Regions from separate parts of the Ensifer sp. YR511 genome, predicted to be linked through region 2. Evidence: riboswitches for the same ligand, from Rfam matches in the RefSeq annotation. Region 2 holds a riboswitch; each other region holds the start of a gene.

The links. Region 2 has a riboswitch for cobalamin ahead of metE (5-methyltetrahydropteroyltriglutamate--homocysteine S-methyltransferase). Riboswitches for the same ligand answer to the same signal wherever they lie in the genome.
Region 1: it holds a riboswitch for cobalamin, as region 2 does, so the genes downstream of both, BLU15_RS01800 (DUF1636 family protein) here and metE (5-methyltetrahydropteroyltriglutamate--homocysteine S-methyltransferase) in region 2, are expected to answer to the same signal.
Region 3: it holds a riboswitch for cobalamin, as region 2 does, so the genes downstream of both, bluB (5,6-dimethylbenzimidazole synthase) here and metE (5-methyltetrahydropteroyltriglutamate--homocysteine S-methyltransferase) in region 2, are expected to answer to the same signal.
Region 4: it holds a riboswitch for cobalamin, as region 2 does, so the genes downstream of both, BLU15_RS07240 (aromatic ring-hydroxylating oxygenase subunit alpha) here and metE (5-methyltetrahydropteroyltriglutamate--homocysteine S-methyltransferase) in region 2, are expected to answer to the same signal.

The regions. Positions count from the first base shown of each region.
Region 1 is NZ_FNGR01000001.1:370,209-378,190, reverse strand. Features, by position in the region: gene BLU15_RS01815 (bifunctional aspartate transaminase/aspartate 4-decarboxylase) at 38-1,690, opposite strand; gene aspT (aspartate-alanine antiporter) at 1,749-3,437, opposite strand; gene BLU15_RS01805 (RidA family protein) at 3,919-4,395, shown strand; cobalamin riboswitch at 4,579-4,795, shown strand; gene BLU15_RS01800 (DUF1636 family protein) at 4,900-5,313, shown strand; gene BLU15_RS01795 (ABC transporter ATP-binding protein) at 5,336-6,139, shown strand; gene BLU15_RS01790 (ABC transporter substrate-binding protein) at 6,136-7,089, shown strand; gene BLU15_RS01785 (FecCD family ABC transporter permease) at 7,177-7,982, shown strand, end outside.
Region 2 is NZ_FNGR01000009.1:49,386-57,367, forward strand. Features, by position in the region: gene BLU15_RS17410 (acyl-CoA thioesterase) at 1-542, opposite strand, end outside; gene metE (5-methyltetrahydropteroyltriglutamate--homocysteine S-methyltransferase) at 539-2,893, opposite strand; cobalamin riboswitch at 2,993-3,212, opposite strand; gene BLU15_RS17420 (hypothetical protein) at 3,231-3,542, opposite strand; gene BLU15_RS17425 (LysR substrate-binding domain-containing protein) at 3,674-4,600, shown strand; partial or broken gene BLU15_RS17430 (metallophosphoesterase) at 4,793-5,634, shown strand; gene BLU15_RS17435 (ABC transporter ATP-binding protein) at 5,631-6,797, shown strand; gene BLU15_RS17440 (carbohydrate ABC transporter permease) at 6,904-7,866, shown strand; gene BLU15_RS17445 (carbohydrate ABC transporter permease) at 7,863-7,982, shown strand, end outside.
Region 3 is NZ_FNGR01000001.1:131,765-139,746, forward strand. Features, by position in the region: gene BLU15_RS00610 (NADP-dependent malic enzyme) at 1-503, shown strand, start outside; gene BLU15_RS00615 (helix-turn-helix transcriptional regulator) at 774-1,511, shown strand; gene BLU15_RS00620 (acyl-homoserine-lactone synthase) at 1,652-2,296, shown strand; gene BLU15_RS00625 (DUF2865 domain-containing protein) at 2,461-3,531, shown strand; gene bluB (5,6-dimethylbenzimidazole synthase) at 3,544-4,239, opposite strand; cobalamin riboswitch at 4,285-4,497, opposite strand; gene BLU15_RS00635 (SDR family oxidoreductase) at 4,594-5,406, opposite strand; gene BLU15_RS00640 (phytanoyl-CoA dioxygenase family protein) at 5,495-6,688, opposite strand; gene BLU15_RS00645 (LacI family DNA-binding transcriptional regulator) at 6,792-7,811, shown strand; gene BLU15_RS00650 (diguanylate cyclase domain-containing protein) at 7,838-7,982, opposite strand, start outside.
Region 4 is NZ_FNGR01000003.1:8,086-16,067, reverse strand. Features, by position in the region: gene BLU15_RS07260 (DUF1217 domain-containing protein) at 1-1,515, shown strand, start outside; gene BLU15_RS07255 (FAD-binding oxidoreductase) at 1,585-3,018, opposite strand; gene BLU15_RS07250 (L-threonylcarbamoyladenylate synthase) at 3,163-4,137, opposite strand; gene BLU15_RS07245 (DUF6656 family protein) at 4,215-4,814, opposite strand; cobalamin riboswitch at 5,132-5,333, shown strand; gene BLU15_RS07240 (aromatic ring-hydroxylating oxygenase subunit alpha) at 5,437-6,681, shown strand; gene BLU15_RS07235 (FAD-binding oxidoreductase) at 6,683-7,777, shown strand; gene BLU15_RS07230 (glycoside hydrolase family 25 protein) at 7,886-7,982, opposite strand, start outside.

The sequences.
Region 1 (7,982 bases), on a different contig from region 2:
GAAGGGCGGCCGGCATGGCTGCCGGCCGCCCGATCGGCTAGCTGATCTTCAGGCCTTTGGCGGCCTGGTAGGTCTGGACGTAACCGCGCGCCACCGAGCGCACGGCGCGGCCGATCTGCGAATAGGCTTCGTCATTGAGGTTGGCGAAGGAGACGCGTGCCGACCAGCTCGGCGCATCGAAACCCGAGCCGTTGAGCAGCACGATGCCGTGGTCCTCGGCAAGCCGGAAGGGAATGTCGAGCGGGTGGATGTTGTCCTTCACCCAGGTGACGACATCCTCGCCGACATATTTGCGCAGCCAGAACTCGAAGTCGATGATACCGTAATAGTGGTCGAAATAGATGCCCGGATTGGACTCGACCCCCATGCCCTCGATCAGGTTCCAGAAGCGCTTGGTGCAGATGGCGATGCAGGCCTTCTGGTAAGCCTTCTCGACGTCCATCAGCTCGACCAGGCCGAAGAGCGTCATCATCACCTGCTGGGGCAGCGACAGGCCGGCGGTGTGGTTCAGGGCCACGTCGCGGCTGTCGGCGACGATGCGGTCGATGAACTTCACCTCGCGCGGCTTCGGCGTCATCGCCTTGTAGCGTTTTTCAAGGAGCTTCTGGATCGGTTCGCCATGGGCCTTGATCTTCTCGTCGAAGATGTTGTCCTCGGCGACGGCAATGACGCCGAGGCGCCAGCCGGTGCAGCCGAAGTACTTCGAATAGGAGTAGACGCCGATCGTGTTGCGCGGCAGATGCCCAAGCAGCGACTGGAAGCCCGGAACGAAGGTGCCGTAGACGTCGTCCGTCAGCACGATCAGGTCGGGGCGCTTCTTGTTGACGAGATCGACAAGGCGCTTGATCGAATCCGGATCCATCGCCACGGCGGACGGGTTGCCGGGGTTGACCAGGAACAACGCCTTCACCTTGGGGTTCTCCAGCGCCTTGATGTCTTCGTCGGTGAACTGGAACCGGTCCTCCTGCTCGGCGCTGACGTTGATGGTCTTGAGATCGTAGTCCTCCAGCTCCGGCATTTCGAGATAGGGCGTGAAGATCGGCGTTCCGAGCGCGATCGTGTCGCCGGCGTTAAGCAGGCGGGCGTTCTTCAGTGCCTTGAAGATGTAGCACATGGCGGCGGTGCCGCCTTCGACCGGGTAAAGGTCGAACTTTGCCTTCGGTCGGTGGCCGGCGCACATTGCCCACATCAGGTATTCGTGGGTGATGATCTCGTTGTGGTGCAGCGCCCGATCGGGAACCGGATAGTTGTCGCCGATGATCGAGTCCGTGAGCTCGTGCACGAAGGCGTCCGCATCGAAGCGGAAGGTGGTGATGGCGTAGTTGACGGCGTCGGAAAGCGTCTTTGCCGGCGGGATGCCTTCATCCTCTTCGTCCCAGTCGGCCGTGTTCTGCAGCAGCTTCTTCGTCCACTTTTCGAACCGCGCGTGGGCGCCGTCCTTCGGCGGCATGCCGGCCACACCGGCCTTCGGGTCGTAATAGGCGCGCTTGGCTTCCGTCAGCGCAAACTGGCCGAGCAGGAAGAAGGCTTCGCGAGCGCGTGTCGCCGTCCAGTTCGGGTTGCCGCGGCCGGCATTGAGGAAAGCCTTGGCGGATTTCTGTGAGCTCGACTTGGCGAGCTTGATCAGTTCGTCCTTGATTTCGAACGGGCTGAGATCGGAAAGGCTGTCGTAGAAATTTCTGTCCAACATGGTCCACACTCCCTGTGATCTATGCATTTTGAACGATGGTCGGCTTCGCCCGTTCGCCTCAGGCGAGCATGATGACGATGACGAGGCCGAAGATGGTCAGCAGCGTGTTTCCGATGGCGTAGGGCATGCCGTAGCCGAGCGCCGGCACCTTGCTCTTGGCCGCCTCCTGGATCATGCCGAGCGCTGCCGTCGTCGTTCGCACACCGGCGCAGGCGCCAAACAGGATCGCCGGGTGGAACTTGAAGACATAGTGGCCGAGGAGCACCGAGGCGATCATCGGGATCGATGTGGCGACCACGCCCCAGATGAACAGCGAAATGCCGACCTCCTGCAGGCCTGCGACAAAGCCCGGGCCGGCGCCGATCCCGACGACGGCGATGAAGATGTTGAGGCCGAGCGTGTTCATCAGCCACAGCGCCGGTGACGGGATGCGGCCGAAGGCGGGGTAGGTGGTGCGCAGCCAGCCGAGCACGAGGCCCGCCAGAAGCGCGCCGCCGGAGGTCGAAAGGCCGATCGGGATGCCGCCGATCGTGATCGTCAGCGCACCGATCATCGCGCCGATGAAAAGCCCCCAGCCGAGAAAGGCGATGTCGGTCGTCTCGACAGGCCGGTCGGCAAAGCCGAGCGCCTTGATCGCCGCTTCGACATGGCGTTTCGCGCCACCGATGGTGACGATGTCGCCGCGCTCGACCGTCGTCCCGGGCAGCACCGGGATCTCGACCAGCGAGCGGATGATCTTGCGGGCATAGACGCCGCGCGCCCAATCCATGGTGCTGACTTCCGCCAGCGTCTTGCCGGCGAGCGCCTTGCTGGTCACGTAGACATCGAGGACTTCGGCTTCCGCGTTGAGCAGCTCCTTGTCCTCGACCTCGAGCAGCTTGTTGTCCAGGTTTTCGACGAGCAGCGAACGCCGGCCCGAAAAGGCGACGACGTCGCCCGGCTGCAGCACGGTGTTGCCATCGGCCTCGATGATCTGGTCGCCGCGCCGCAGGCGCTCGACGAAGACGCGGATCCCGGGAAGGATGTCCTTGACCGGTTTCCCGGTGAGCCCGCTTGCCGCGTCGACGCGATAGGCCCGGAGGCCGAAGTCGTGATAGGCGCGGGTAATGCCGGGCTCACTGCTTTCGCTGCCACCGCCGAGCTTGGCCTCGTATTCGCGGCAGGCCGCCGGAAGGTCGATGCCAAGAAGCTTGGGACCGAGCTGGGCGAGGATGATCGCCGAGCCGATCGTGCCCCAGATATAGGTCACCGCATAGGCGATCGGGATCTGGTCGGCAAAGGTCTTGGCCTGCTCCGGCGTCAGCCCGAGCGAATTGATCTGGTCGGTCGCAACCCCGATTGCAGCCGAGATCGTCTGCGAGCCGGCATACATGCCGGCGCCATAGCCGAGCGGCAGCCCGGCAATCAGCGCGCAGAGATAGGGAACGACGAGGCACAGCACCAGCACGGAGAGCGCAAAGGCGATCTGTTTCGGTCCATCGGTGCTCAAGCCCCGCACGAATTGCGGCCCGACGCCGTAGCCGACGGCGAAGAGGAAAATCAAAAACAGGGTGGATTTCAGGTCGCCGGAAACCTGGATACCCAGCTGTCCGATGAGAACGCCCGCAAGCAGCGTGGCGGTGACATTTCCAAGGTTGAACCCCGCGACCTTGATCGGACCGATGAGGAAGCCGATGCCGAGGGCGAGGAAGACGGCGACAGGCGGATAGGTCCGAAGCGTGTCGACGAAGAAATCAATGGGATTCACTGATGCTATTCCCCTCTGAAAGTTGAGTTGCCGTCACTTCATTTCGGGATCTGCGCGGCTAAGTTGAGCTTGTTTCCGAGGCTTGTCGATGCCCAATCTTAATCCCGGCAATTGTCGCTTCGGTCGTCGAAATTCTCAACGGGCATAGGGTTACGTGAGCGTAACGTATGTTACATTTCAGCGTTTTTGCTTGGGGTTGGGGATCGAGGCCGCCGCGATGTGTCGGTCGCATTCGATCGCAAGACCGCGGCACTGGCCCGGATCGCGATGGCACTTCAACTCTGGTGTTGTAATTCGTAACGTTATCTCCCAACGTGAAGCATGAGGCGTTTTCTCTTGGTTATGCTTGGAAAAGTTGCTGGGCACGGAACGGCGCGTCTTGCTGCTTGCGATAGGGGCGGCAGAACTTCGAGGGCTTGAGAAAAAAGCGGTGTCGTCTCCGCAAGGCGGCCGGTTCGTAAGGTGACGAGGAGGGGAAGCAATGATGGACGAGGTTATCCGAAGGCTCGGCGCACTTGGCGTTCAGCTCCCGACGCCGCCGAGGCCGCTCGGCGCCTACCGCGCGGTGATCGAGGCGGGTGAGATGCTTCATGTTTCGATGCAGGGGCCATTGCTGGACGGGCGCTTCGTGCATACGGGGCTGCTCGGGCGCGATGTGACCATCGACGAGGGGCGCAAGGCCGCAGAGTTGGCAGTGCTCAACGCGCTGGCGCAGATCCATGAGCATCTCGGCCGTTTCGAGCGTATTCGCCAGATCGTCCGGCTGGAGGGACATGTCGCCTGCACTGAGGATTTCCTGGAGCACCCGAAGGTCCTCGACGGTGCTTCCGAGCTTCTGGCGGCCGCCTTTGGCGAAAGGGCTGGCCATGTTCGCTCCGTCTGCGGCGTGCGCAACCTGCCGGGCAACGCCTCTGTCGCGGTGACGCTGACGGCCGAACTCTTGCCGCCGGAGTTCTGAGGTAGCACGGCACGTCTTTTAGCGGAAAGGTGGTCGCTATCGCGGGCGTCGGATTGTGTCCGGCGCCCAATTTTCGGCTTGCGCTACGTAATGTTATTTTATAACAAATCTCGCATGACGAAACGCCGCATGTTGATAGATCCCTCCCGCCTGTGTCGTGCGGTTGTCTCATCCGCCGATTCATGCGAGGAAGGCGTTGATGGTGCTGCGTCCGCGACAATGCGGAAGCGGCTGAAAAGGGAACACGGAACGGACGACCCTGATGGGGCCGAGACCGTGGCTGCCCCCGCAACTGTGAGCGGAAAGCGCATTCACACCATGTCACTGGTCGAAGACCGGGAAGACGTGGATGCGCCACGACCCGCGAGCCAGGAGACCTGCCATCGAACCGATCAACCACAACGGACGGGGTGTTCCGATGGAAAAGAACTGGCTTTCATACGACGGTTTTCCGTCCTCTTGCCGTTTCGCCATCTCTTGCCGTCAGTCCGGCGGAGGGCAGGAATGGCTGAGCCGAATTTCCGACAGCACAAGATAACGGTCTGCACCGATTGCCGCTTCACCGGCGGCCCATGCGTGCCCGGTGCCGAGCTGATCAAGCGGCTCAACCTGAGCATCGCAGCGCTCGGCGCACCGCTCGATCGCGACTTCTCGATCGCCGGAACGGTCTGCATGGCGGCCTGCACGCGGCCCTGCACCATCGCCTTCCAGGCAACGGGGAAGGCGACCTATCTCTTCGGCGACGTCTCGCCGGAAGAGGACATCGACGATCTCGTGCGCTTTGCCACAACCTATGCCGAGCGTGGCGATGGCATGACGCGGGCGGCGGAACGGCCGCGCGGGCTGAAAGGCAAGACGCTTGCCCGCATTCCCGCGGCGATGCTCGTCTCCGAAGATCTTGGCGGGCACTTCCAATGAGGTCGCGCAGAGGAACGAACCCATGAGCTGCAACGCGACGGGTGCAGCCCTCACGGTCGAGGGCCTTCGCTGGGGGCCGCGTTCGGGCCTGACGCTGGTCAACGACATCGGCTTTGCGATCGCGGCCGGCAGCCGGCTTGCGATCCTCGGGCCGAATGGCGCCGGCAAAACCTCGCTTCTGCGCTGCCTCTACCGGGCGGTGCAGCCGAATGCCGGCCGTGTTTCGGTCGATGGCGTCGATCTCTGGTCGATCTCGGCCCGCGAGGCGGCAAGGACAATCGCCGTCGTCTTGCAGGAGATGCCCGGCGATTTTCCCTTCAGCGTGCGCGACGTCGTGATGATGGGACGCATTCCGCGGCGGGAGGGCTTGAGCGGCTGGAACGATTTCGACCGCGAGCGGGTGCAGCATGCGCTCGCGCATCTCGATCTTGCCCATCTTGCCGGTCGCCAGTTCTCGACGCTTTCGGGCGGTGAGAAGCAGCGGGTGCTGATCGCCCGCGCGCTGGCACAGGAACCGCGCATCATCATCCTCGACGAGCCGACGAACCATCTCGACATCCGCCACCAGCTCGAAATCCTCGAGCTCTTGCAGACGCTGAAACTGACAATCGTCTCGACGCTGCACGACATCAATCTCGCCGCCGAGTTTGCGACAGATGTCGCGATCTTGACCACCGGGCGGCTGACGGCCTTCGGCCCGCCCGAAGAGGTGCTCAGCCCCGGCGAGCTTTCGGCCGCCTTCGGCGTCACCGCCACCGTTCACAATGCCGCTGCCGGCGGCGCCCGCTTTTCCTTTTCACTTCCTCGACAGGGATCGATTTCATGAAGATCAATATTGCCCCATTTTCCCTTCTTTTCGTGCTTGCCGCCGCCACGCCGGCGCTGGCCTATCCGGTCACCGTCAAGAGCTGCAACCGCGAGGTGACCTTCGACGCGGCGCCGAAGCGCGCGATCGCCAACGACGTCAACCTGGTGGAGATGATGCTGGCGCTGAGGCTCCAGGACCGCATGGTCGGCTATACCGGCGTCTCCGGCTGGAAGACGCTGGACGAGAAGCTGCGCGAAGGCGTCAAGGAACTGCCGGAGCTTTCGGAGAAATATCCGACCAAGGAAGTGCTGCTCAACGCCGATGCCGATTTCCTCTTTGCCGGCTGGAACTACGGCATGAAGGTCGGCGGCGAGGTCACGCCCGAGACATTGGCGCCCTTCAAGATCGGCGTCTACGAGCTGACCGAATCCTGCATCCACGTGATGGCCAAGCAGAAGCCTGATATGAACGACATGTTCGTCGATCTTCTCAATCTCGGCCGCATCTTCGGCGTCGAGGATCGCGCCGAGACGCTGGTTGACGGCTATCGCCGCCAGCTTGCCGAGATCACCAAGGCGAACGCCGGCAAGGCTAACCCGACGCGGGTCTTCGTCTATGATTCCGGCGAAGAGAAGCCGTTTACTTCCGGCCGCTTCGGCATTCCGACGGCGATGATCGAGGCCGCCGGCGGCGCCAACATCATGGACGACGTGGAAAAGAGCTGGGTGGAAATCTCCTGGGAACCGGTGATCGAGCGCAACCCGGAAGTGGTGGTCATCGTCAACTACGGCGAGGTGAAGGCCGAGGACAAGATCGCCTTCATGAAGAACAATGCAGCCTTCAAGAATGTCGATGCCGTCAAGAACGATCGCTTCGTCGTGCTCGATTATGTCGAAGCGACGCCAGGCCCGCGCAACATCGACGCCATTGCCAGGCTTGCCAAGGCCTTTCAGGGCGAGGGCCTGTAAGCGATGCTGGCTGAGGATGCGTCGCCTGGTCCCGTCGCCGTTTCACGCCTAGCGCCGGCACGGGCGCTGAAGGCGGGTGCCGGTCTCATGACGGCGCTTTTGCTGCTGGCCTTGACCGTCACGGCCGGCGTATCGCTCGGCTCGGCGCCGATCCCGGTTGCGACCGTCTGGTCGATCATCGCCAGCAAGATTTCTCCGGGCAGCGTCGAGGCTTTCTGGTCGGCGGGGCGCGAGAGCATCGTCTGGGACGTGCGCCTGCCGCGCGTCATGCTGGCGGGCCTCGTCGGCGCCGGGCTGGGGCTGACTGGCGCCGTGCTGCAGGCGGTCACGCGCAATCCACTTGCCGATCCGCATCTGCTCGGCGTTTCCTCCGGCGGCGCGCTCGGCGCGATCGTGGCGCTGCTGCACACCGGCATGATCCTCGGTCTTGCCACGGTGCCGCTCTTTGCCTTTGCCGGCGCGCTGCTCGCAACCGTGCTCGTCGCCTTCGTCTCCCGCGTGCTCGGGAGCAGCGCCGACCGTCTCGTGCTGGCCGGCGTCGCGGTCGCCTTCGTCTTGACATCCGTCGGCAACCTCATGATTTTCCTTGGGGACCCGAGGGCGACCCATACGGTCATCTTCTGGATGCTCGGCGGTCTTGGCCTGGCGCAATGGTCGCAGCTCGTCTATCCCGGCGTGGTGCTTTTCGCCTCCCTCGGCTGGCTGATGATCCGGGCGCGCGAAATCAATGCGCTCGCCATGGGCGACGAAACCGCGATGACGCTCGGCATTCCCGTGCGCCGCTTCCGGCTGACGCTGTTCGTCGTCACCGCACTTCTGACCGGGGTGATGGTCGCCTTTTCCGGCGCGATCGGTTTCGTCGGGCTGATGGTGCCGCATTTCGTGCGGCTTCT
Region 2 (7,982 bases):
ACGAATGCGGCCTTCGTCATATGCGCGAGGGCGTTGCCACCGCATATGGCGCCGAAGCTGTTGGCCTGGCCGGGAAAGACGATGTCGACCATGCGTAGGGTGCCCGCCTCTTCGGGCGTGTCCGTTGCCACATCGAGCGGCGGCAGCATCCAATCCGTTTCATCGGCACGGGGCATCGCGACCATGGTGAAGGTGCCCCTGCTGCAAAGGGCGCGGCTGCCGGTGGCGATGTCTTCCGCGATCATCTCGACCTCGACCACCATCGAGCGGCGCCCGACACGAACCGGACGGCCGCTGAAGCAGACGATCTGACCTATGCGCGCAGGCGCACGAAAATCGATGCGGTCGCAGGATGCGGTGACGAAGGGAACGCGCCCGTGACGAGTGGCGACGATGAAAGCGATCCGGTCCATCGACGCGAGGGCGGCGCCACCAAAGAGCGTGCCATGATGATTGGTATCGCCTGGAAAAACGATGTCGATCAGGGTTTGTGGCGCCGGGGTTTCCCCCGGCGCCGTCGTGACTTCGTGTTGCCCCGTCATGCTTTGACGGCTTCGCGCGTATCGGCGGCAAAAGCCGCTCGAAGCGAGCGGGCGGCGGCGACCATGTTAACGAGCGCCGGCCGCGTCTCTTCCCAGCGCCTGGTCTTCAGTCCGCAATCGGGATTGACCCAGATCTGGTCCGGCGTGAGGCCCTCGGTCGCTTTTTCGATGAGATGCACCATTTCCTCGACGCCGGGCACGCGTGGCGAATGGATATCGTAGACGCCCGGGCCGATCTCGTTCGGATAGGCCTTGTCGGCGAAGGCGCCGAGCAGTTCCATTTTCGATCGCGACGTCTCGATCGACATGACGTCGGCGTCCATCGCCGCGATTGCGGCCATGATGTCGTTGAACTCGGAGTAGCACATATGGGTGTGGATTTGGGTCGCATCGCCCACCCCGGCTGCACTGAGACGGAAGCACTCCACCGCCCAGTCGAGATAGGCCTTGCGATCGGCATTTCGCAGCGGCAGGCCTTCGCGCAGTGCTGGTTCGTCGATCTGGATGATGGCGATGCCGGCGGCCTCGAGATCCGAGACTTCATCGCGCAGTGCTAGTGCGATCTGCCGGCACACCACGGAACGTGGCAGGTCGTCACGAACGAAGGACCATAGCAGCATGGTGACCGGACCTGTCAGCATGCCCTTGACCGGGCGATCGGTCAGCGACTGCGCGAAGGTCGCCCACTCGACCGTCATCGGGTTTGGTCGCGAAACGTCGCCGAAGATAACAGGCGGACGCACGCAGCGCGATCCGTAGCTCTGCACCCAGCCGCTCTGGGTGAAGGCGTAGCCCGAGAGCTGCTCGCCAAAATATTGCACCATGTCGTTGCGCTCGAACTCGCCGTGAACGAGTACGTCGATGCCGACCTCTTCCTGCCAGCGCACCGCCACTTCGGTCTCTCGGCGAAGATAGGCGGTGTAGTCGACATAGCTGAGTTCGCCCTTCGCATGCAGTGAACGGGCCTGCCGAACCTCCGATGTCTGTGGGAAGGATCCGATCGTCGTTGTCGGGAAGAGCGGCAATGACAGCTTCTTCGCCTGCAGTGCCCGGCGGCCCGCGAACGGGGATTGCCGCTTGCTGTCCGCATCCGTCAGCGCTTTCAAGCGCCCGGCGACCAGAGGATCATGGATCCTGAGTGAGGTGAGCCTCGCCTGGGCGGACGCGATCGAGGCGGCGAAAACGTGCTCGGAAATGGCAAGCCCCGGCTCGAAGGCGCTGGCAAGCAGGCTGAGTTCGTCGAGTTTCTGCGTACCGAAGGCGAGCCAGGAGGAAAGTTCCGGGTCGAGCGCACGCTCCAGCTCGAGATCGATAGGCACGTGCAGGAGTGAGCACGAAGGTGCGAGCTCGATGCGGTCGCGGCCGTGGGCCGAAATCAGAGGCTGCAGCCGGCGGAACAGGCCGGCCAGATCGGTCCGCCAGATGTTGCGGCCGTCGATGATCCCGAGCGATAGGACCCGGTCCGCCGGAGCCGATTGGATGAGCGTGTCGATCTGCTGCGGCGCGCGCACGAGATCGACATGCAGTCCATCGACCGGCAGCGCCAATGCCGTTGCCGTGTTGTCGCCGATCGAGCCGAAATAGGTCGCCAGCATGATCTTGAGTCCGGGCACGTCGGTGTCGAACGTGCGATAGGCGAGGTCGAGAGCGCGACGATCCTTGTCCGCGAGATCGAGCGCCAGGCAAGGCTCGTCGATCTGGACCCAATCGGCGCCGGCGTCAGCAAGCTCCGCCAGGACCCTCACGTAAACGGGCAGGAGCCGTTCGATCAGATCGACCGGATCGAAGTCGCCGCCCTTCGATTTGCCGAGCTTCAGCAGTGTCACCGGGCCGATGAGCACCGGGCGTGTGCGATAGCCGAGGGCCTGAGCTTCCTGGAAGGCTTCCAGCGGCCGATTGTGGGTGAGCTCGAAGCGCTGATCCCTGTCGAACTCGGGCACCATGTAGTGATAGTTGGTGTCGAACCACTTTGTCATTTCGAGCGCGGGAGTGCCGCTGCTGCTTCCCGAATGGGTGCAGCCGGCGGCGCAGGGCGTTCCGGCCGAGCCGCGCGCCATGGCAAAATAGGTGTCGAGATCGACCGGGCCGCCCGTCCAGCCATAGGCCGGCGGGATTGCGCCGACAAGCACGGCGGTATCGAGCACGTGGTCGTAGAAGGAGAAGTCGTTGGAGGGGATGATGTCGATGCCGCGCGTTTTCTGCGCGGCCCAGTTTTCAGCGCGGAGCTTGGCTCCGGTATCGAGAAGTTCGCCGCGGCTGGCCTTTCCGGCCCAATAGCGTTCGAGCGCGAATTTCAATTCGCGACGGCGGCCGATGCGCGGGAAACCGAGATTGGCAGTCTTGATGGTCATTTCCTTACCCCGAAGGTTATGGGCAAGGCTTGAATGCGACGCAGCCGCGGCGCGAGAGCGATCCCGCGTCCTCAACGCGCCTCATCGGACACCCCGCCCGTGGACGTTGTTCATCGCGGCAGGTCTCCTGGCTTGCGGGTCGTCACGGACCGTTCCGTCTTCCCGAGGCGTCTCCCTCAGTGACATCTTCGAACGGCCGCTCTCCGCTTACAGTTGCGGGGGCAGCTCCGGCATGGGCGCTTGTCTGGCGCCGCACCGAATTCCCTCTTAGCTCCGTCCCTCCAAAGGCGGGCGAAGAACCACGATGGGGCGACAATGCCCTGTCCCGAGCTCTTCGTCAATCGCATAAAGAAATGCTTATGTCTTTATTCTCTCCCGCCGCCGCCCGCGGCGAGACAGTGGCAGGACGAGGTCTTTCCATTGCTTTCCGCTCACGGGACGGTTGCGGTTTGGTCGAAGCGACCTCCTCCGGCCACTGCCACGGATCCGCCGCGTCGCCGACGCGCGCGCGGATATGCTCTTGATCTCGCGTCAGGCCGATATCCCGGAGTTGGAACTCGTTGAACGTGTCGATGGCAACCGGAGGGCTGAGGGTCTTATCGGCCCAGTTCAGGACATGGTAAATCGTTGATCGCACTGCGCTAAGCATTGCTATCCTCACTTCTCTCAAGGGCGTGTGTTCGCGAAAAAAGTGAGGGTTTTTGCCGTTTCGCGCAAAGCGATTTCTCGCATGCTGGCATAAAGAATGCTTATCTCAGTTCCATGAGCAAGATTCCTCCCATGAGTGCGGTGCGCGCCTTTGAGGCCGCCGCCAGGCACCTGAGTTTCACCCGCGCCGCCGAAGAGCTCGGCATGACGCAGGCGGCCGTCAGTTATCAGATCCGGCTGTTGGAAGATCGCATCGGCGCGCCGCTGTTCGTCCGGCTTCCGCGCGAGGTGCGATTGACCGGCGCCGGGCGGCAGCTAGCGCCGAAGGTGACCGAAGCGATCGATCTCTTAGGGGCGGCCTTCTCGGAGATTGCCGACAAGACCGAGCATCACCTGCACATCTCGGTGCTGCCAACCGTCGTGTCGAGCTGGCTCGGTCAGCGCCTCGCGTCGTTTCAGACCGCGCATCCCAACATCAGCATCAGGGTGCACATGTCGACCGAGTTGGTCGATTTCAAACGTGACGCCATCGATCTCGCGGTGCGCAGCGGCGCCGGCGACTGGCCGGGCAACGATGTCTTTCCCTTGTTTCCGCTCGATTACGTGCCTGTCTGCACGCCATCCTTCCTGGAAAAGCACCAGCTCAAGGAGCCCGCGGACGTTCTGAGAGTCCGGCGTTTCGGCAACGCCAGCTGGTGGCGGCGGTGGATGATCGAAACCGGCGTCGAGCCGCCGGCAAGCAATGGCACCGAATTGATCTTCGACGTGCAGGCGATGGATGTCGCCACAATCCTTGCGGATCACGGCATTGCGATTGCCGTCTCGACCTTTCTGATGGATGAACTGAAGAGCGGCAGGCTCATCCGGCCGTTCGAGCATGTGGTGCGCGACGGCCGCGCCTATTGGCTCGTCTATCCGCAAAGCACCAGGCGGCAGAAGAAGATCCAGGCCTTTCGCGACTGGGTCGTCGCCGAGGCCGATGCGTCGAACGCCATGCTTTCGACCGTGATGGAGCAATCCTGTCCGGCGTCGCGTCGGACCGACCGCGGCGCAATGTAGAGACACAACGGGGCCTACTCGGCCCGTCGGTCTTCTGAAGATGACGCTTTCATGGAGAAACTGAAAATCAGCTGAGAACGGCTGTTACCAAACTGACATGGCGGCTCCCTAAAGACTGCGGCCAACCGCAGAGAAGGGAAGTATCAGCCCTCCGACGCGGATACCGCACGCCATCGTCGGAGGCCCGTTTCCATGAAAATCGTCCAGATCAGCGACACCCATCTCAGCCCGCCAAAAGCCACTTCAATGGCAATTGGGAACCGGTTCGCGCCTGGATCGAGGCGGTAAAACCCGATCTCGTCATCCACACCGGCGACGTCACCATCGATGGTGCCGACCACGAGGACGACATCACCTTCTCGCTCGATCTGATCGGCCAGCTCTCGATGCCGGTGCTGATCGTTCCCGGCAATCACGATGTCGGCCATCTGCCGGGTTCGCACCAGCCGGTGGATCCAGTTCGGCTTGCCCGCTGGCGCCGGCTCGCCGGTCCGGACTACTGGGGCCGCGACCATGGCGACTGGCGGCTGCTCGGCCTCAACAGCCTGCTGATCGGCTTCGAGGACGAAGAAGAAGACAGGCAGTTTACCTGGCTGGAGGAACAGTTGCTCAGCCGCGACGGCCGCCGGGTGGCCGTCTTTGCCCACAAGCCGCTCTTCGTCGACGATCCGGGCGAAGGCGACACCGGCTACTGGGGCATCCGTCCGCGCCAGCGCCAACGCCTGTTTGATCTTTTCGCCGAAGCCGAGGTGGCGCTGCATGCAAGCGGCCACCTGCACTGGGCCTGGACGGGCAAGCACGCCGGGACGTCGCTCGTCTGGGCGCCGCCGACCTCCTTCATCATTGATACGCTGGAACGGCCGATGCCGGGCGAGCGGCTGGTCGGCGCCGTCGTACACGAGTTTAGCGACGTCAACGTCAAAAGCGAGATCATCGCGGTGCCGGGACTGACCAGCCACCTGCTCGATCCGATCGTCGAAGAGGTCTACCCGCTGGCGGCCAAGAAGACGGTCCGTGTGGAGGCCGCGCAATGAGCGTGCTTTCGCTAGAGGGTATCACCAAGTCCTATGGCGGTAACGCGATCCTGAAGGGGGTTAGCCTGCAGGCGGAGGCGGGTGAGTTCATCGCGCTCGTTGGTCCTTCCGGCTGCGGCAAGAGCACGCTGTTGCGCATCGTCGCCGGTCTCGATCATGGCGACGGCGGCGAGATCGTCATCGGCGGCCGCAGTGTCGCGCGCATGGCGGCGGCCGATCGCAATGTCGCGATGGTCTTCCAGTCCTATGCCCTCTATCCGCACCTGACGACGGGCGAGAACATCGCCGTGCCGCTTGCGATGCGGCGGCTGACAGCGGCGCAGCGCCTGCCTGTGATCGGCAATCTGATGCCGGGGCAGAAGCAGATCCGCAGCGATATCCAGCGCCAGGTCAAGGAAATGGCGCTGGCGCTGAAGATCGATCACCTGCTCGACCGCAAGCCCGGCCAGATGTCCGGCGGCCAGCGCCAGCGCGTGGCGCTCGCCCGCGCCATGGTGCGCCGCCCGGCCGTCTTCCTGATGGACGAGCCGCTCTCCAATCTCGATGCCAACCTGCGCGTCCATGCCCGCGGCGAGATCGTCGATCTCCACCGCCGCGCCGGCGTGCCGACGCTCTATGTCACCCACGACCAGTCGGAAGCGCTGTCGATGGCGGATCGAGTGGCGGTGATGATCGGCGGCAATCTCTTGCAACTGGCGACCCCGAAGGAGATCTACGACAACCCCTCCCATATCGAGGTCGCACGCTTCCTCGGCCAGCCGAAGATCAACGTGCTGGAGACCCGCACGGATACGGCGAGCATCGTGCGCTTCGGCGATCTGGTGCTTCTGGCAAGCCGCGGACAGGCGCCGGATGCTTCAGTGAAGCTCGCAATCCGCCCGGAATTCGTGCGCTTCCATGCGGCAAGCGCCGGCCGGTTGAGCGCGCGGGTCGAGCGTATGGAGTTCCTCGGCTCTGAGGTAATCGTTCACGCCCGCCTCGATGCGATCGGCGAGCTGGTCACTGCCAAGTCAGCACCTGCCGAGGCCGCGGTGCTCGCGATCGGTCAGCCCGTTGACGTCGAGTTCATGCCGGAACGGGCGATGCTGTTCGACGGCGAGGGCACCCGGCTGCCAGCCGAGCGGGTCGCTATCGCCGCGACGCTGGAGAAGATCCATGGCTAAGGCGGGTTCCAATCGGGATACGGCGGCAGGGGCGGCGGATTTCGTGGATACCGCCCTCTGCCCTGCCGGGCATCTCCCCCACAAGGGGGGAGATCGGCTGGAGGCAATGCCTCAGCATTCATCTCTGCGAGACGGTGCCCAGCCGGCGCAGCGGCTGCGGACCCAGACGGCGATCGATGCCGCGACCACCGATCCCGATCGCCGCGAGGCCCGCATTGCCTGGCTGTTAGCGCTGCCGGCCATCACGCTGCTCGTCCTCTTCATCCTTTTACCAACCGCGGCGGTGATCGTTCTCGGTTTCACCGATTTCGAGCTCGGCTACGGCAGCTTCCGCTTTGTCGGCTTCGAGAACTATGCCGAACTCTTCAGCGACCGCACCTTCCGGCGCTCGCTCTGGAATACCACCATCTACACCGCGATCGTCACACCGGTTTCGATCGTGCTGGCGCTGGCGATCGCCATGCTGATCGAGGCGGAAACCAAGGGGCGGGCGTTCTTCCGCACGGTCTATTTCCTGCCGGTGGCCTCGCTGCTCGTCGCCATGGCGACGGTCTGGCAGTTCCTGTTTCACCCGACCATCGGCCCGATTAACACCTTCTTGGCCGTTTTCGGCATTGCCGGCCCCAACTGGCTCGGGGCCTCCGGCACGGTGCTCTATGGTCTGTCGATCATCGGCATCTGGCAGTCGGTCGGCTTCAACATGGTGCTGTTCCTTGCCGGTCTCACCGCCATCCCGCGCGAGCTCTATGCCGCAGCGGAAGTCGACGGCGCCAAGACCTGGTTCGATCGTTTCCGGCTGGTGACCTGGCCGATGCTCGGGCCGACGACGCTGTTCGTCACCACCATCAGCATCATCAACTCAGTGAAGGTGTTCGAGACGGTGAAGACGCTGACCGAGGGCGGTCCGAACAAGGCGTCGGAGGTGCTGCTCTTCACCATCTACCAGGAGGGCTTCGTCTATCTGCGCGTCGGCTATGCCTCGGCCATGACCGTCGTCTTCCTCGCCATCCTCGTCGTCCTGATGTTCCTGCAGTACCGCGTGCTCGACCGGAAGGTTCACTACGCATGACCAACACCATCTCCGTCACCCGCCTCATTCGCCTCGCCGTTCTCTCGTTTGGCGCGCTCATCTTCCTCGCGCCCTACATCTTCATGGTCTCGACCGCCGGCAAGGCTCAGAGCGAG
Region 3 (7,982 bases), on a different contig from region 2:
GCGCAACTTTCTTCACCGACACCTATGTGAGCTACTGCCCGAGCGCCGAAGAGATCGCCCAGACGACGGTCATGGCGGCACAGGAAATCCGCCGCTTCGGCATCACTCCACGCGCCGCCCTCGTCTCGCATTCGAACTTCGGTTCGCGCGATTCGGAGAGCGCCACCAAGATGCGCACGGCGCTGCAGCTCGTGCGGGAACTCGCGCCCGATCTCGAGGTCGACGGCGAAATGCACGGCGATGCGGCGATCTCGGAAGCGTTGCGCCAGCGCGTCATGCCGGACAGCAGCCTGTCGAGCGAAGCCAATCTGCTGGTTTTCCCCAATCTCGATGCCGCCAACATCACGCTCGGTGTCGTCAAGACCATGACCGACAGCCTGCATGTCGGCCCGATCCTGCTCGGCTCGGCGCTTCCGGCCCATATCCTGTCGCCGTCCGTCACCTCACGCGGCGTCGTCAACATGGCGGCTCTGGCGGTGGTCGAAGCCAGCCATCCGGGTTGAGATGGCAACGCGGAGATCGCCACCGGTCTTCGCTGCATTCGGGCGCCATGCCGGCGCCGGCAAAACCGTATCCGGATGTCGCGCCTGCTTCAGGCGCGGCATCGCTGGTTTTGCAGATCACCCGCGAATCAGCCCCTGTCACGCGGCCGATCGACGACCACAATCAAGGCGTGCGCAATTGGTCTTATACACCAATCGGGAAAGTTTGCGCTGGACAAAAGGTGAACCTCTAACCATGCTGGGGCCTCGGACGAGATTCGGTGTTGTGGCATGACTGAGCAGCAGGCTGTCCTCGACATGCTGGAAATCCTGGAATGTGGCGGCTGCGTCGAGCCCGCTCATTTCTTCACATTGATGCGTCGAACCTTCCGCATTGCCCATCTTCTCTATCTCGAAGCGGAGCCCTATGCGGACGAGCTCAAGGTTTGCCGGCTGCATCACACCTTCGGCGCCTACGCTGCCGAGATCTACCATGCCCGCAGCCTTCACCGGATCGATCCGATCCTGAAGCTGGCGCTTGGCGGCGTGCGGCCGGTGGAATGGACGATGGCGCGGCATCGCTTCCCGGAATGCGAACCGTTGTTCCAGGCAGCCCAGGAAATCGGCATATCCACTGAGGGCGTCGCCTTGCCATTGCCCTCGCCCGCCGGGCGCATGGCGTTGCTCGCAATCAACGTCAACATGACAGCCGGCGAATGGACGACCTATCGCCGCCATCACCTGCGCGATTTCCAGCTGGCCGCCAATCTCTTCCATGCCGCCATGCTGGAGCACGGCGCCATGGCCGGCAGCATTTCGACCCGAGAGATGCGGTTGACCGGCCGCGAGACCGAGGTCCTGACCTGGGCCGCCGCCGGCAAGAGCTATTGGGAAATCGCCACGATCCTCGGCATTTCCGAGCGCACCGTGCGCTTCTTCATGACCAATGCGCGACGCAAGCTGAATGTCGTTTCCAACACTCAGGCTGTGGCACAGGCCGTACGACACGCTCTGATACCCTCCGTTTGACACCCGACAATACGCCTCCACCGAAACCCCTCGAAATCTAGTGGCAAATATCGCGCATTTGAACTGTCGCTAGCGACAGTTACGCAACCGCCGCGAGCCTGACAGCATCGCCCCATCCCCAAACTCGGATGGAGAAAACGATGATCAGGATCCTGAACGGAAAGACCCGCGCACAACACCCGGCGGCCGTCGACGACATGTTCCGGTTGCGCAAGCGCGTCTTCCACGACTTCCTGAAATGGGACGTGCAGACCGAAGGCGACTGGGAAATCGACAACTACGACCAGGCAAACCCGCTCTACGTCCTGTCCTATGCGCCCGATACCGGCCGGCTGCGCGGCGCGCTTCGCCTCCTGCCGACACTCGGCCCAAACATGCTGGACGATACCTTCCCGATCCTGCTCGGCGATAATCCGGAAATCCGCAGCGCTTCGGTCTGGGAATCCAGCCGCTTCTGCATCGAGCCCGAGATCTCGCAGGACCGCGCCTCGAACCAGGTGACGGTCGCGGCCGCCGAACTGATGTGCGGCGTCGGCGAGCTGGGCCTTGCTTCCGGCATCAGCCACATCGTCACGGTGACGGATGTGTTCCTGGAGCGCATGTTCCGGCGCATGGGATGCCCGGGCGAGCGTATCGCCGAACCGCATCGCATCGGCTCCGTTTTCGCGGTTGCCGTCGCCTGGGAAGTAACGCCGGATCTGCTCACGCGGATGAAGGCGGTCGCTGCCATCGAAGGTACCGTGCTCGAACGTCCGATGTCGCTGGAAACCGCCCGCGCCGCCTAAGCGCATCAGTCGATCTGCGCTGTTAACGCAAACCGTCGCTTGTCGTTGCACGATCACCGACAAGCTCTATGATGGAGGCGAAACAGGAATGCCGCTGGCAGCCACCCGCAGAAGGTCGGCGCCGACCTGGCAACAGGAAGAGACTTTCGCCCGTGTTCACGCGCATGAAACACGTCGCTGCGGCCCTTGTGCCTCTGGTTCTGATCGGTGCCGGTCCGTCACTGGCATCGACGGCCTGCGACCGACTGAACGCGCGGCTCGCGCAACTGCCTGACTACGTCGCCAGCAATGCCGATGCGCGCGACTACGCAAGCGCGATCTCGCGGCAGAATATCGAGCTGCGGCGGGCAAAGAACGACCGCCGCCGCGCGGGTTGCAGTGGCGGCAACGCCATTGGCTTCGACGGCGGCGACCCCGACACTTGCTACGGCCTCAACAGCCTGATCGCCGAGATGGAAGACAATCTGCGCATGCTGAAGTCCGAGCGCGAGCAGATCGTCGCCGGCGGCAGCGACGACAGCCGGCGACGCATCCTCGCCGCGCTGGAGATCAACGGTTGCTATGGCGACCGCGAGGAGTTCGCAAGCGTGGAACCGGACGTGCCGGAAAGCCACCGCAACATCGTTGCCGACCTGCCGCCGGAAGACGCCTACGGCCCGATGCTCGGCCGAGGCGAAGACGGCTACGCGCCGCAGGAGCGCTACTATAGCGGCACGCTCAGAACCATGTGCGTGCGCACCTGCGACGGCGCCTTTTTCCCGGTTTCTTCGGATGCGACGCCGGCCGATTTCCCGCGCGACGAGCAGGCCTGTCGGGCGCGCTGCCCGGGGGCTGAGACCGAGCTCTATTTTCACGACCTCAACACGGAAGAGAGCGACAAGATGGTCTCGGCCGTGACCGGCCGTCCCTATACCGAAATGCCCAACGCCTTTGCCTATCGCACCCGCGCCGTCGGAAAACCCGGCCAGTGCGGCTGCCAGATACCCCAGACCGCCTCGACCACACCGAAGGCAAACGGAACGAAGATCGGTGACGACCAGTCGTCGATCATCGTCATCGAGACCAAGAAGCCGGAAGCGGCGAGCAATACCGCCAAGGCGCCGGCCGAAGAGCGGCCTTACGATCCGTCGAAGAACAAGGTTCGCGTCGTCGGCCCGACCTACCTGCCGCAGGAAGAAACCGCCATCGACCTCAAGCATCCGAAGGGACCGGCCTATCAGCCGGTCCAGAATTGATCGGACGAGGCCTTACGCCTTCTCCTTGCTGCGTCCCCATCCGTCTTCGAAAACCAGCTCGTCGAGCGGCAGGCGCTGGCGCCAGCCCTTCACGGCGAGTTCCGGCTGCTGATAGAGGCGATCGACATAGCCGAGGCAGAGCCAGGCAACGATCTCGATATGATCTGGGATGCCGAGAATCGCCTTGATCTCGGCCTCGTGGAAAATGCTCACCCAGCCGACGCCCACCCCTTCGGCCCGCGCCGCAAGCCAGAGGTTTTGCACGGCGCAGACGGTGGAATAGACGTCCATCTGCGGATTGTGGGTGCGCCCGAGTACGACGGCACCGCCGCGCGTGCGGTCGCAGGTGACACAGATGCTGAGCGGCGCCTTGCGGATGCCTTCCAGCTTCAGCGCACGGTACTTGGCCTGTTGTTCCGCCTCGAACATCAGCGCGGCCTCGTCATTGGCGCGGCGAAACGCCTGCCAGACGCGCTCACGCGTTTCTTCCGCCCGCACCAGCACGAAGTTCCACGGCTGCATGAAGCCCACGGACGGGGCGCTGTGCGCAGCGGCCAGCAGGCGCCCGATCAGATCATCCGGCAATGGCGCGGGCAGGAATTCATCGCGCACGTCGCGACGTGTCTCGATGGCACGGTAGACGGCCTCCCGCTCTGGCAGCGAAAAGGCGCCGGCAGCCGCAAGGCCGCCCTTCGGTTCAGTCAGCATCGTTCGATCCCCAACAATGCGAAAACCTCCCGCCGTCCACGCGGGGTTCGGTCTATCTCGCCAGGCCGGTCTTCTGACTTCGGTTCAACCGATCACCTCGCCTTCCCAGATCGATTGAAGATCCAGTGGCAAAACCTTGAATCAACTCAAGGCTCTCTTAGAGGCGATCGTCCCCGTCACAGCGTTGGGCACGTTCCGGAATGACACCGGATTCCCGATTCTCCCGCTTTCGCGGGCACCTGACGACGGCACTAAGTGCACAGCCGTTTGAGAAAGACAAGCGCGCCAACCCGGTCGAGACATGGCGCGCCACTTTCCGCCGGCTACTGTCGAGCTTAGTCGTTTGCCTCCGCCTCAAAGCGGAGCGACCGGATGCGGCGAGTCGTCATAGGCGCCCCAGACCGACTGATCGAAGCAAATCACCGATCCGGTTATCAGCCCGGACTCGGCCGACGACAGATAGGCGCAGGCCCGCGCCACTTCAGCCGGATCGACGAGCCGACCGAAAGGCTGGTCGGCCGCCACCTTTTCGAGCCAATCGGCAGCCGCGCCATGAAACTCGCGCTGGATGCGGTCTTCGCCTTCGGACGCCATCCAGCCGATATTCAGCCCGTTGACGCGAATGCGGTTGCGAAGAAGCGCATAGGCCGTGTTTTTGGTCAGCGTTTCGAGCGCGCCTTTCGACGAACAATAGGCGGCAATGAACGGCTGGCCGGCCATCGCCGACATCGAGCCGATGTTGACGATCGTGCCCTCGGTCTTCTCCCGCCGCATGATCTTCACCGCCTCCTGCATCAGGAAGAACGGCGCGCGCACATTGGTCGCGAACATGCGGTCGAAGAGTTCGGGCGTGGTGTCGAGGATCGTGCCACGGTCGGTGATAGCTGCGGCGTTGACCAGCGCATCGACCCGTCCGAATTCCGCGTCGCAAGCGGCGACCACCTTGCGGGCGTCCTCTACTTTTTCCAGATCGGCCTCGACATAGACGACTTTCGCGCCGCTTGCCTTGCCGATCTGCTCGGCCTTCGCCCGCCCCTTGGCGGCGTTGCGGCCGCAGATGACGATGCCTTCAGCGCCGCGCTCGGCGAAAAGGCCAGCAATCGTCGCGCCCAGTCCCTGCGTACCACCGGTGACGATGGCGATCTTGCCTTGCAATTGTCCACTCATCGAATTCCTCCCTCGGAAATGATCGTTTGAAACGGCTGCGGCTCCCGGCTGAAACACACCGGGAGCCTGTCAAATTGTAACTCGCTCGTCAGCTCAGCTTGCGCTTCGCCTGCGCCTCCAGCACCGAGAGAAACTCTTGTTCGCCCGTCCCCGCAGTGAGAGCCTCGCGCATCAACTGCGCCTGCGTCTTCGGCGCCAACCCGCCGAGTGGCGGATCCCGGTCGAGATTGGTGGGGAACGAATAGCCCTCGGCACAGGAGGAGATCGCGTTGGCCGCTTCCGCCTGCGTCAGCGTCCCGCCCGCCAGCAAGGCCCGCAAGGCCGGATAGAGCGTCGCGCTCATGGTCAGTCGGTCAACGGTTTCCATTGCGCGACCGAAGGCCGAAGACACCTGCAGCAGGTTGGCCACGCGGCGGATATCCCGGGAGTGGTTGGTGCCGGCGGCATGGAAGAGCGCCGGGTTGAAGAAGACAACGTCGCCCTTTTCAAGGGGAAGCTGCACGTGGTGTGCGTCGAAATAGGCGCGGAATTCCGGCCGGTTGAGCGCCAGATAGCCCGGCACATAGGTTTGGCTATAGGGCAAGAACAGCGTCGGTCCGCTTTCGAGCGGCATGTCGCAATGGGCAACCGCCCCCTGCAGCGTCAGCACCGGTGAAAGCTTGTGCACATGCGCCGGATACTGCTCGATCACGGCCGCGGTCTGGAAGCCGAGGTGATAATCCCGGTGCGCCGATTGCGCCGCACCGCCAGGATTGACGCGATTGACCTGCGCCGTCATCTGGTAGTTCGGCCCGAGCCAAGCCTCGCTGACGAGCGCTATGACGGCATTGCCGTAATAGGAGGCGAAATTCTCCGGCGCGTTCAGGCAGTGCTTTTCCAGCGAGTTCCAGATGCGGTCATTGGCGCCGGGTTTGGCGAAGTGATCGCCGCCGCCGCTGTTGCTGCGATGTTGCTCTTCGATGATAGCGTCAAAGACCCCGCTTGCGACGTCGATTGCTGTCGTATCGGCAAAGGCGCGCTTGAAAACCGCCACGCCAGGCCCGGTCGCCAGTACCTCGCAGATCTCCGCCAGAACAGAACGCCGCGCCTCGGCATCGCCGCACGCCGCAATCAGCGCGGCGCTGTCATAGATCAGGATATTCTTTTCGCAGCCGGAAGCATGGGGGTAGTCGGACAGGCTGGTTTGGCGTTCGACTTCCGCCCGGAACGATTCGAGATCGCAAGCCTCTTCGGTGAGCCAGACGCGGTCGATCCGCTGGCGCGCTTTGTTGTCGGTCTTCATCGCGTTTCCTCCTCTGGAACATCCTGATGAACACGACTATAGGCGGCGGCAAAACATGATATAGAGCAAGAATCCATCAAAAATCCATCAGGAGAGCAAGGCGATGGCCCATCCGTTTCTGGTCAAGGACATCGCCTTTCAGGCCGGGCTCAGCACCGCGACCGTCGATCGCGTGCTCAACGAGCGGCCGGGCGTGCGCCGCCAGACGGAGGCCCGGGTTCGCGCAGCCATCGAGGAATTGGAGAAGCAGCAGGCCGGCCTCGACATCCAGGGGCGCAAGTTTGCGATCGATATCGTCATGGAGTCGCCACAACGCTTCACCGATGCGGTGCGTCGCGCCTTCGAGAGCGAGGCGATGACCTTCGCGCCCACCGTCTTTCGCTGCCGGTTCCACTTCGCCGAGACGATGCGCCCACAGGAGATCGTGCAACTGCTCGACCGAATCCGGCTGCGCGGGACCGACGGCCTGGTGTTGAAGGCGCCGGACGTGCCCGAGATCGTCGCCGCAGTCGCCCGTTTCGAGATGGGCGGCACGCCCGTCGTGACGCTGGTAACCGACCTGCCCCATTCCCAGCGGACGGCCTATGCCGGCGCCGACAACCGGGCGGCGGGCGAAACGGCCGCCTACCTCCTCGGGGAGCGCTTTTCCGGCGCGCCGGCAACTGTGCTGGTGACCCTTTCGAGCGGCCGCTTTCGTGGTGAGGAGGAACGCGAGATCGGCTTTCGCCGGGTGTTGCGCGAGCGCTATCCGGCAATCCGGATCGTCGAGATCAGCGAAGGCCACGGCCGCGACAGCGAAACCGGCCGCCTGGCTCACGCGGCGCTCTCGGCCAATCCCGATATCAACGCGGCCTATTCGATCGGTGGCGGCAACCGCTCCGTCCTTGCAGCCTTCGAGCGCCTCGAACGTCACTGCGCGCGCTACATCGCCCATGATCTCGACGAGGACAATCTGGCGCTGTTGCGGGAACGGCGCATTCACTTCGTGCTGCATCACGACCTCAGGACCGATGCGCGCACCGCCTTTCGCACGATGATGCTGCGGCCCGGCGCCCAGGCGCCGGCAATCGGCCCGCAGCTCTCCGCCGTGGTGGTGATCACGCCCTACAATGTCCCGGAGTAACGCTGCTGCCGATCCGCGGGTAACGTTCAGGCCGCCGACTGGCCGTCGTTCTTTTCGGCCGGTAACACCATGTCGTCCGCCGTTTCGAAGCGGTTGCGGCCGCGCCGCTTGGCCAGATAGAGCGCTTCGTCCGCAGCCAGCAGCAACTGGCGTGCCGTCAGGCCATGCCGC
Region 4 (7,982 bases), on a different contig from region 2:
CTCAACAACATCTACGTCTTCAAGAAACCGGGCGAAACGCCGCTCGGCGGCGCGCGCCTGACCGGCGCCGGGGCACTGTTGAACAAGGAATATTACGAAGGCAAGATCGCCGGCGTCACCAGCATCTCCGAGCTGACCAGCGACAGCCGGCTGTTCAACTACCTCGTCACGGCCTTCGGCCTCAAAGCGTCGACGACCGTGCCGTCGACGATCGAAAACATCCTCACCAGCGACATCAACGACCCGAACAGCTACGTCAACACGCAGGGCGGCGAGTACAATGCCGCCTTTAAGGAAATGCACAAAGCCTTCAACTTCCGGCCCGACGGCACGCTGCAGCCCGGCAAGACGGCGCAGGACGCCGATCAGTTGAAGAAGACGTCCGACGGCTACATGGTCCGCTACAATGACAAGGGCGATGCCGAAGACGAAGCCTTGGTCAAGCGCTTCAAGCTGCTGGTCAATTCGATGGAGTCGGTCGACAAGCTGCTGGCCGACAATGGCGTACTGAAGTTCACGCTCAGCGCCTTCGGTCTCGAAGACGAGGGCCTGAGCAAGCGTGATCTGAAGCGCATTCTGACGAGCGATCTCAACGATCCCAGAAGCTACGTCAACACGCTGCGCGACGAACGCTACGTCAAGCTCGTGAAAGCGTTCAACTTCAATCCGGACGGGACTCTCGGCGCACCAAAACTCGCCCAGAGCGACGGCGACATCATGAATACGGCGCGGGCCTATATCGTCGCCAAGTCCCGCTTCGGCACGGACGACGAGAAGAAGATCGCGAAGGAAAAGGCCCAGGAAGAAGCCAAATATTACACCTCCGAGATCGCGAAGATCGAAACGCTGGATGCCTTCCTCAAGAACCGCCGGCTGGTCGACATGGTTCTCGTCGGCGCAGGTATCGATCCGGAGACGGTCAAGTCCGACTATCTCAGGAGTATGTTTACGTCGGATCTCGAAGATCCGAAGAGCTTCATCAACACCGACCCGAATGGGCTGAAGTATCGCGAGATCGTCTCGTCCTTCAACTTCGACAAGGACGGCAAGATCGTCAGGGGCGAGGCAGGGCAGATCCAGACCCGCCGCGGTCTCGTCACCACCGTTGATCTCTTCCTCAATCAGTCGCTCGAAGAGAAGGAGGGCGCCGATAACGGCGGCATTCGCCTGGCGCTCTATTTCAAGCGCAAGGCCTCGGACATCAACACGGCCTACGACATCCTGGCCGATCGCGCCCTGTTCGAGGTCATCAAGACCGCCTACAGCATGCCGGAGGGCTTGCAGAACGCCAAGATTGAGGCCCAGGCGGCCTTTATCGAGCGCACCGTCAACATCAAGGAACTGCAGCAGCCGGGTCAGCTTGAGAAGCTTCTGCAACGCTTCACGGCGCTCTACGACGTCGAGAACAACCAGGATGTATCGCCCGGTCTCGCGATTCTGACTGGCGGCGGCAGCGCTGGCGTCAGTGCCGAGACCTTGCTGTCGCTCTCGCAATTGCGCGCAGGCGGCCGCTGACGCACGCCGTCTGACGGTCAGCCCAAGACTGTTGTTGCATCGCCGCGCACCGCGCGAAACGGCGCGTCGTCAACCGTCGGCGCGCAGCACTTTATCGGGGTTCATGATACCTGCAGGATCGAACGCGTGCTTGATGCGTTGCATCAGCTCGATTTCGATCGGCGCCCGGACCTCGGCGAGTTCGTCGCGCTTCAACTGGCCGATGCCGTGCTCGGCGGAGATCGAGCCGTTGTAGCTCAGAACGATGCCGTGGACGATGGCGTTGATTTCGCGCCAGCGGTCGAGGAAGGCCTGCTTGTCGGCGCCGACTGGCTGCGAAATGTTGTAATGGATGTTGCCGTCGCCCATGTGGCCGAAGGAGCAGATGCGGGCGCCGGGGATCGCTTTCACGACGGCGGCATCCGCCTCCTTCATGAAGGCCGGAATGCTGGAGACGGGCACGGAGACATCGTGCTTGATCGAGCCGCCCTCGGGCTTTTGTGCCGGCGACATGCTCTCGCGCATGTGCCACAGCGCCTTCGCCTGTGTCTCGTTGGCGGCAATCACTGCATTCTCGACGAGGCCGGCCGCATATCCCTGCTCCAGCAGGTCCTGCACCATCCGTTCCGCGCTTTCGGCGCTATCGGACGTCGAGATATCGATCAGCGCGTACCAGGGATGGACCGTTTCCATCGGATCACGAACGCCGGGGATGTGCTTGGTGGTGAATTCGACGCCGAGCCGCGGCATCAGCTCGAAGCCGGTCAACGCCGGCCCGCAAAGGCTGGACGCCTTTTCGAACAGAGCGAGCGCATGCTCGACGCTGCCGACTCCGGCAAAGGCGACCTGATGCCCGAGCGGCTTCGGGAAAAGCTTGAGCACGGCGCCGGTGATCACGCCGAGCGTGCCCTCGGCACCGATGAAGAGATCGCGCAGGTCGTAACCGGTATTGTCCTTCTTCAACCGGCGCAGCCCGTCCCAGATTTCGCCGGTCGGCAGCACCACTTCGAGGCCGAGGCAGAGCTGGCGCATATTGCCATAGGCAAGCACGGCGGTGCCGCCTGCATTGGTGGAGAGATTGCCGCCGATGCGGGCTGAACCTTCCGAGCCGAGCGACAGTGGGAACAGGCGATTGTGCTCGTCCGCCGCCTTCTGGATATCGGCGAGGATACAGCCGGCATCGGCGACGATGACATTGCCGACCGGATCGATGTCGCGAATGCGGTTCAGCCGTTCCAGCGAAAGAACGATGTCTGCCTTGCCCTCCCGCGGGATCTGCCCGGCGACATGGCCGGTGTTGCCGCCCTGCGGCACGATCGCCGTGCGGGTGGCGCTCGCGAGCTTCATGATGCGCGAGACCTCGTCGACGTTGGCCGGACGCAGGACCATCGGCGTCGTGCCGCGGTAAAGTCCGCGCGATTCGACGAGATAGCGCGCCTTGTCGGCTTCGTCCGTCAGCACGTTGGTGTTGCCGACGATCTCGGCGAAGGAAGCGATGAGTTCGGGAGAGGGAAGGGTGGTCATGGGCCTCACTTCGCATTGCGCCTGCGCGCGCTATCGGATCGGTCGATCTGAGGATCTGGTCCTCGGTTCCTGGTCGGCGGCGATCATAACCGCAATTGGTGCCGTTCGATGAGGGTGGGTGCGGAGAAGATGCCGCACACTATCTTACCCTCGTGGTGCCGCCGCCCGTTGTAACCGGTCGATGATGGCTTCCCCCAACCCGTCCGAAGGGATCGGCCCGAAGGCGATGGTCTCTGCGCCGCTGGCATCCGCCCGCTTCATATAGTCGAAGAGATTGGCGGCGGCTTCGCGCAGATTGCCAGTCGGGCTGAGATCGAGAACGACGGCCGCCTGCTCTTCGCCGGCGATCCGATTGCCGCCGAAACGGATCAAGGCTTCGCCGGCATGCACCTCGGCGGCATCGAGCCGGACGGCAGCGCCGGGCGCGTAGTGCGAGGCGAGCATGCCCGGCGCCTCGATCGTCGCTCCCGCCGTCTCCGGCCGGGTCACCGGACGGCCAAGCAGGCGTTCGATCTCGGCGGCATCGAGGCCACCCGGCCGAAGCAACCGGATCTCGTCGCCGTCGACCTTGATGATCGTCGACTCAAGGCCGATTTGGGCCTGGCCGGCGTCGAGGATCAGCTTCAGTTTGTCGCCGAGATCGGCTTCCACATGGACCGCACTGGTCGGGCTGATTTTGCCCGACGTATTGGCACTGGGCGCGGCCAGTGGTCGCCCGAAGTGAGCGATTACCCGGCGCGAGAAACCGTCGGGCATGCGGATGCCGAGCGTGTCGAGGCCGGCGGACGCCAGCGCATGAACCGTGCTGTCGGCGCGCTGCCGAAGGATCAGCGTCAGCGGGCCGGGCCAGAAGGCTTCGGCCAGCTGCCTCGAAATCGGATCGAAATGCACATGGGCTTCGGCCATCGCCATGTCGGAAACATGCGAGATCAGCGGATTGAAGCGCGGGCGCCCCTTCATCTCGTAGATGCGACTGATCGCATCGGGATTGGTAGCGTCGGCGGCAAGGCCGTAGACCGTCTCGGTCGGAATGGCGACCGGCTCGCCTTCGGCAAGAACGGCGCAGGCGCGCGCGATCGCGCGGTCCGGTTCTCTATCCGTGTCGATGATCTCAGCCATGCCGTTTCCTTTCCGACGCTTCCTTAACGGACGCACCGGAAAAACAGAACGATTTTCTTTGAAGGAACCGGTTCGGCTCAGAGGCTGCGAATGATGCGACGCAACGCGTCATCCTTGGCGCCAAGCATCAGTACGTTTTTCAGCGCGACCTTGGGATCATCTGTGCGAAACAGCAGCCCGTTGTCACGAAAGTTGCGGTTGATGACCATTTGCCCGGCTTGGGCGCCCGGTTCGATGGCGACGGCGAAGTACATGCGTGAATAGCCGGGCTGGATACTCTCGAAAAAATGCGTCTCGTCGCCCAGGTTGCAGAAGAAGTTGGCGAAGTAGAAGGACCAGGTGATGTCCTTGGAGGGAGTAACCGGCGTACGCGCCGCCGTCACGTGACAGTAGCCGAGATGCGGCCGGCCGACGAGCGTGCGGTGGAAGATCATCTTCGGGAACTGGATCGAGTTGTGGAACCCGTTGATCCGCTTATGGGTCGTGTCGCCGGCGGTGCTGAGCTTCTTGCCCGTCCTGTCTGCGACTTCCTCATAGCTCAAATACCGGCGTTCGCTCGGCAACCATTGCCTGCGGTTGATCCGGCCCGTGCGCAGGAATTCGGTATGAACCGCCACCTTCGGCGGGATTGTCGGCAGCTTCTCGGCTGTCGCGTCGTAGTATCTCAACTTTGCCATGATCGTCAGCGCGCCATCTGCCTGCCTGCAGGACCTCTCTCGTCCGCCGGCTAGGCTAGCGGCTCATGGTTAATGAATGATTTCGTCCTGGCTGCATCATTAGCGTTCTCTATCTGACGCGATGTCGCAAACGGGCGAAGCCCTCCCGCATCTGCGCCGACCGCGCCGCAAAAGTCGGCAATTGCCCAAGATGTGATCTATCTATATGTTTGCAATGTAAAAATTCTAAGACGGTGGCCTTTTGTGGCGGTTTTTTCCGTGTCGTCATTCTGGAATTGGATGTCGCTATCGGGCAGCTGCCAAGGTGACTTCCGCGATTACATATCCTTACTCAAGGTGCCGTCTTCGAAGGGAAGATGGAGAATTGGGAAGCCGGTCAAATCCCGGCGCTGCCCCCGCAACGGTGGTGGAGCGAAAGCCTCGGCAAAGGCCACTGGACGGTTCGTCCGGGAAGGCGCCGGGCAGGTCCGAAAGGACGGCTCCTGAGCCCGGAAACCAGCCTTGACGGACATAACCGTAACGGGTTGCGGCGGGCAGCCGGATCGGAGCCTCAAACGCATGGGCGTGCGCCCGTGCGGGTTCCTGTCCTGCCTCTCCGAAACATGGCGCATGAGGACAGGACATGGACACCAGAAACGATATGCTTCGAAAGCTGAAGGGCAGGCAGGACGGCTACAGCCTCGACCGGGCCTTTTACATCGATCCCGACTACTACAGGCAGGATCTGGAAAACATCTGGTACAAGGATTGGCTGTTTATCGGCCATGACTGCGAGATCCCGCGGGCCGGCAATTACTTCACCGTCCAGGTCGGCGGCTACCCCGTTGTCATCACCCGCGACCGCCAGGGCGCCATCCGGGCGCTGCACAATTCCTGCCGCCACCGCGGCTCGCGCGTCTGCACGCAGGCGAAAGGCTCGTCGGCAAAGCTTGTCTGTCCCTATCACCAGTGGACCTACGAACTCGACGGCTCGCTGCTCTTTGCCCGGCAGATGGGAGAGGATTTCGACAAGGCCGCCCACAGTCTGAAGCCGATCCATTGCGAAACGGTCGGCGGCTACATCTTCATCAACCTGTCGGAAAAGCCGATGGATTTCACGACGTTCCGCGACATGGCCTTGCCCTATCTTGCGCCGCATCGGCTCGGCGAAACCAAGGTCGCGTTCGAAAGCACCATCATCGAGAAGGGCAACTGGAAGCTCGTCTGGGAAAACAACCGCGAATGCTACCATTGCGCCGCCAATCATCCGGAACTCTGCCGCACCTATCCTGAGGCGCCGACGGCGACCGGGGTGCAGGGCGCCAAGGATGATCCTGTGATCGCCGAACATTGGGCGAAGTGCGAGGCCGAGGGCCTGCCGAGCGAATTTAAGATGTCGCCGACCGGTCAGTTCCGCGCCGCCCGCATGCCGCTTGTCGACAATGCCGAAAGCTACACCATGTCGGGCGCCCGCGCCGTCAGGCGGGCCCTGTCCGCCGACGTCTCCCAGAGCCAGATCGGCACGCTCTTGATGTTCCACTATCCCACCACCTGGAACCATGTGCTCGCCGACCACGCCATCACCTTCCGGGTGCTGCCGCTCGGGCCCGAACTGACTCAGGTGACGACGAAGTGGCTCGTCAACAAGGATGCGGTCGAAGGCGTCGACTACAATCTAGATGAACTGACGCATGTCTGGACCGAGACCAACGACCAGGACCGTCAGATCGTCGAGGAAAATGCCTTCGGCATCCGCTCACCGGCCTATGAGCCCGGTCCCTATTCGCCCGAGCACGAGGGTGGCGTGATGCAGTTCGTCGAGTGGTACTGCAAGTTCATGGAGCAGCGCCTTGCCGGCGACGCGGCTCCGCTTTCAAGGGTCGCCTAACATGCAGATGGCCTCTTCGTTTCACCATTTCGACGCGCTCCACGTCTGGATCGACCGGCAGCAGATGCTCGAATGCACATCGGCGGTCGTCGAGACCGCCGATGTCATGACCTTCACCTTCCGGGCCGAAAAGCCCGCCTGGTTTCGCTATCTGCCCGGGCAATTCGTGACCCTCGAACTGCCCGTCGCCGACGAGCCAGTGATGCGCACCTACACCCTGTCGTCGACGCCCTCGCGGCCGCTGTCGATCGCCGTGACCGTCAAGGCGCAGTCAGACAGCATCGGCACCCGCTGGATGTTCGAGCACCTGAAGCCCGGAATGAAACTCCGCGCCTTTGGCCCGCTTGGCGATTTCAGCTTCGTCCGCCATCCCGGCGACAAATACCTGTTTATCTCGGCCGGCTCCGGCATCACGCCGATGATGTCGATGACGCGCTGGATGGCGGACTGCGTGCCGGAGACGGATGTGACCTTCATCTCCTGCGCGCGTCGTCCGGAGGACCTGCTGTTCCGTTCGGAGCTGGAGGTTCTGGCGACGCAGATGTCCGGGCTGAACCTCGGCTTCATCGTCGAGGGACATGAGGCACGCCACGGCTGGCACGGGCTTCGCGGCCGCATTGATGGCGCCAAGCTGCCGCTGCTTGCGCCCGATTTCATGGACCGCACCGTTTTCTGCTGCGGCCCCGAACCGTTCATGCGCGGCGTGCGCGAGATGCTGAAATCGGCCGGTTTCGACATGGGCCGCTACCACGAGGAGAGCTTCCAGCCGGCCGCCGCACCTGCGGCGGAAGAGATTGCCGTGCGCGCCGGCGCCGGTGACGAGGGCGAGGTCCAGGCCGCCAAGATCGCCTTCACCATGAGCGGCAAGGAGATCGAGGCCAAGCCCGGCCAGACGATCCTGCAGGCGGCGCGCGCCAACGGCGTGCGCATCGGCGCTGCCTGCGAAGGCGGCATCTGCGGCACCTGCCGGGTGATGAAGGTCTCAGGCGAGGTGGATATGAGCCACAATGGCGGCATTCTCGACGACGAGATCGATGAGGGCTACATCCTCGCCTGCTGCTCGCGACCGCTCGGAGACGTCCAGATCGAAGCTTGAAGGCTTTAATGATGTCGCGCAAAAGTGTGCAGCGGTTTTGCGGCAACGACATGCATAACAACAAGCGCTTAGTGCCTGTCGCGTGAATGCTTTTTCAAGCGAGAGGCTTTAGGGCGCGTTGCAGGGGATCGGATTGGCGGAAACGCTTGCCGGGGCGTCGGTGCCGGCCTCCGTCTTGGAGCATGCGCCCTGGGCGGCATCATTG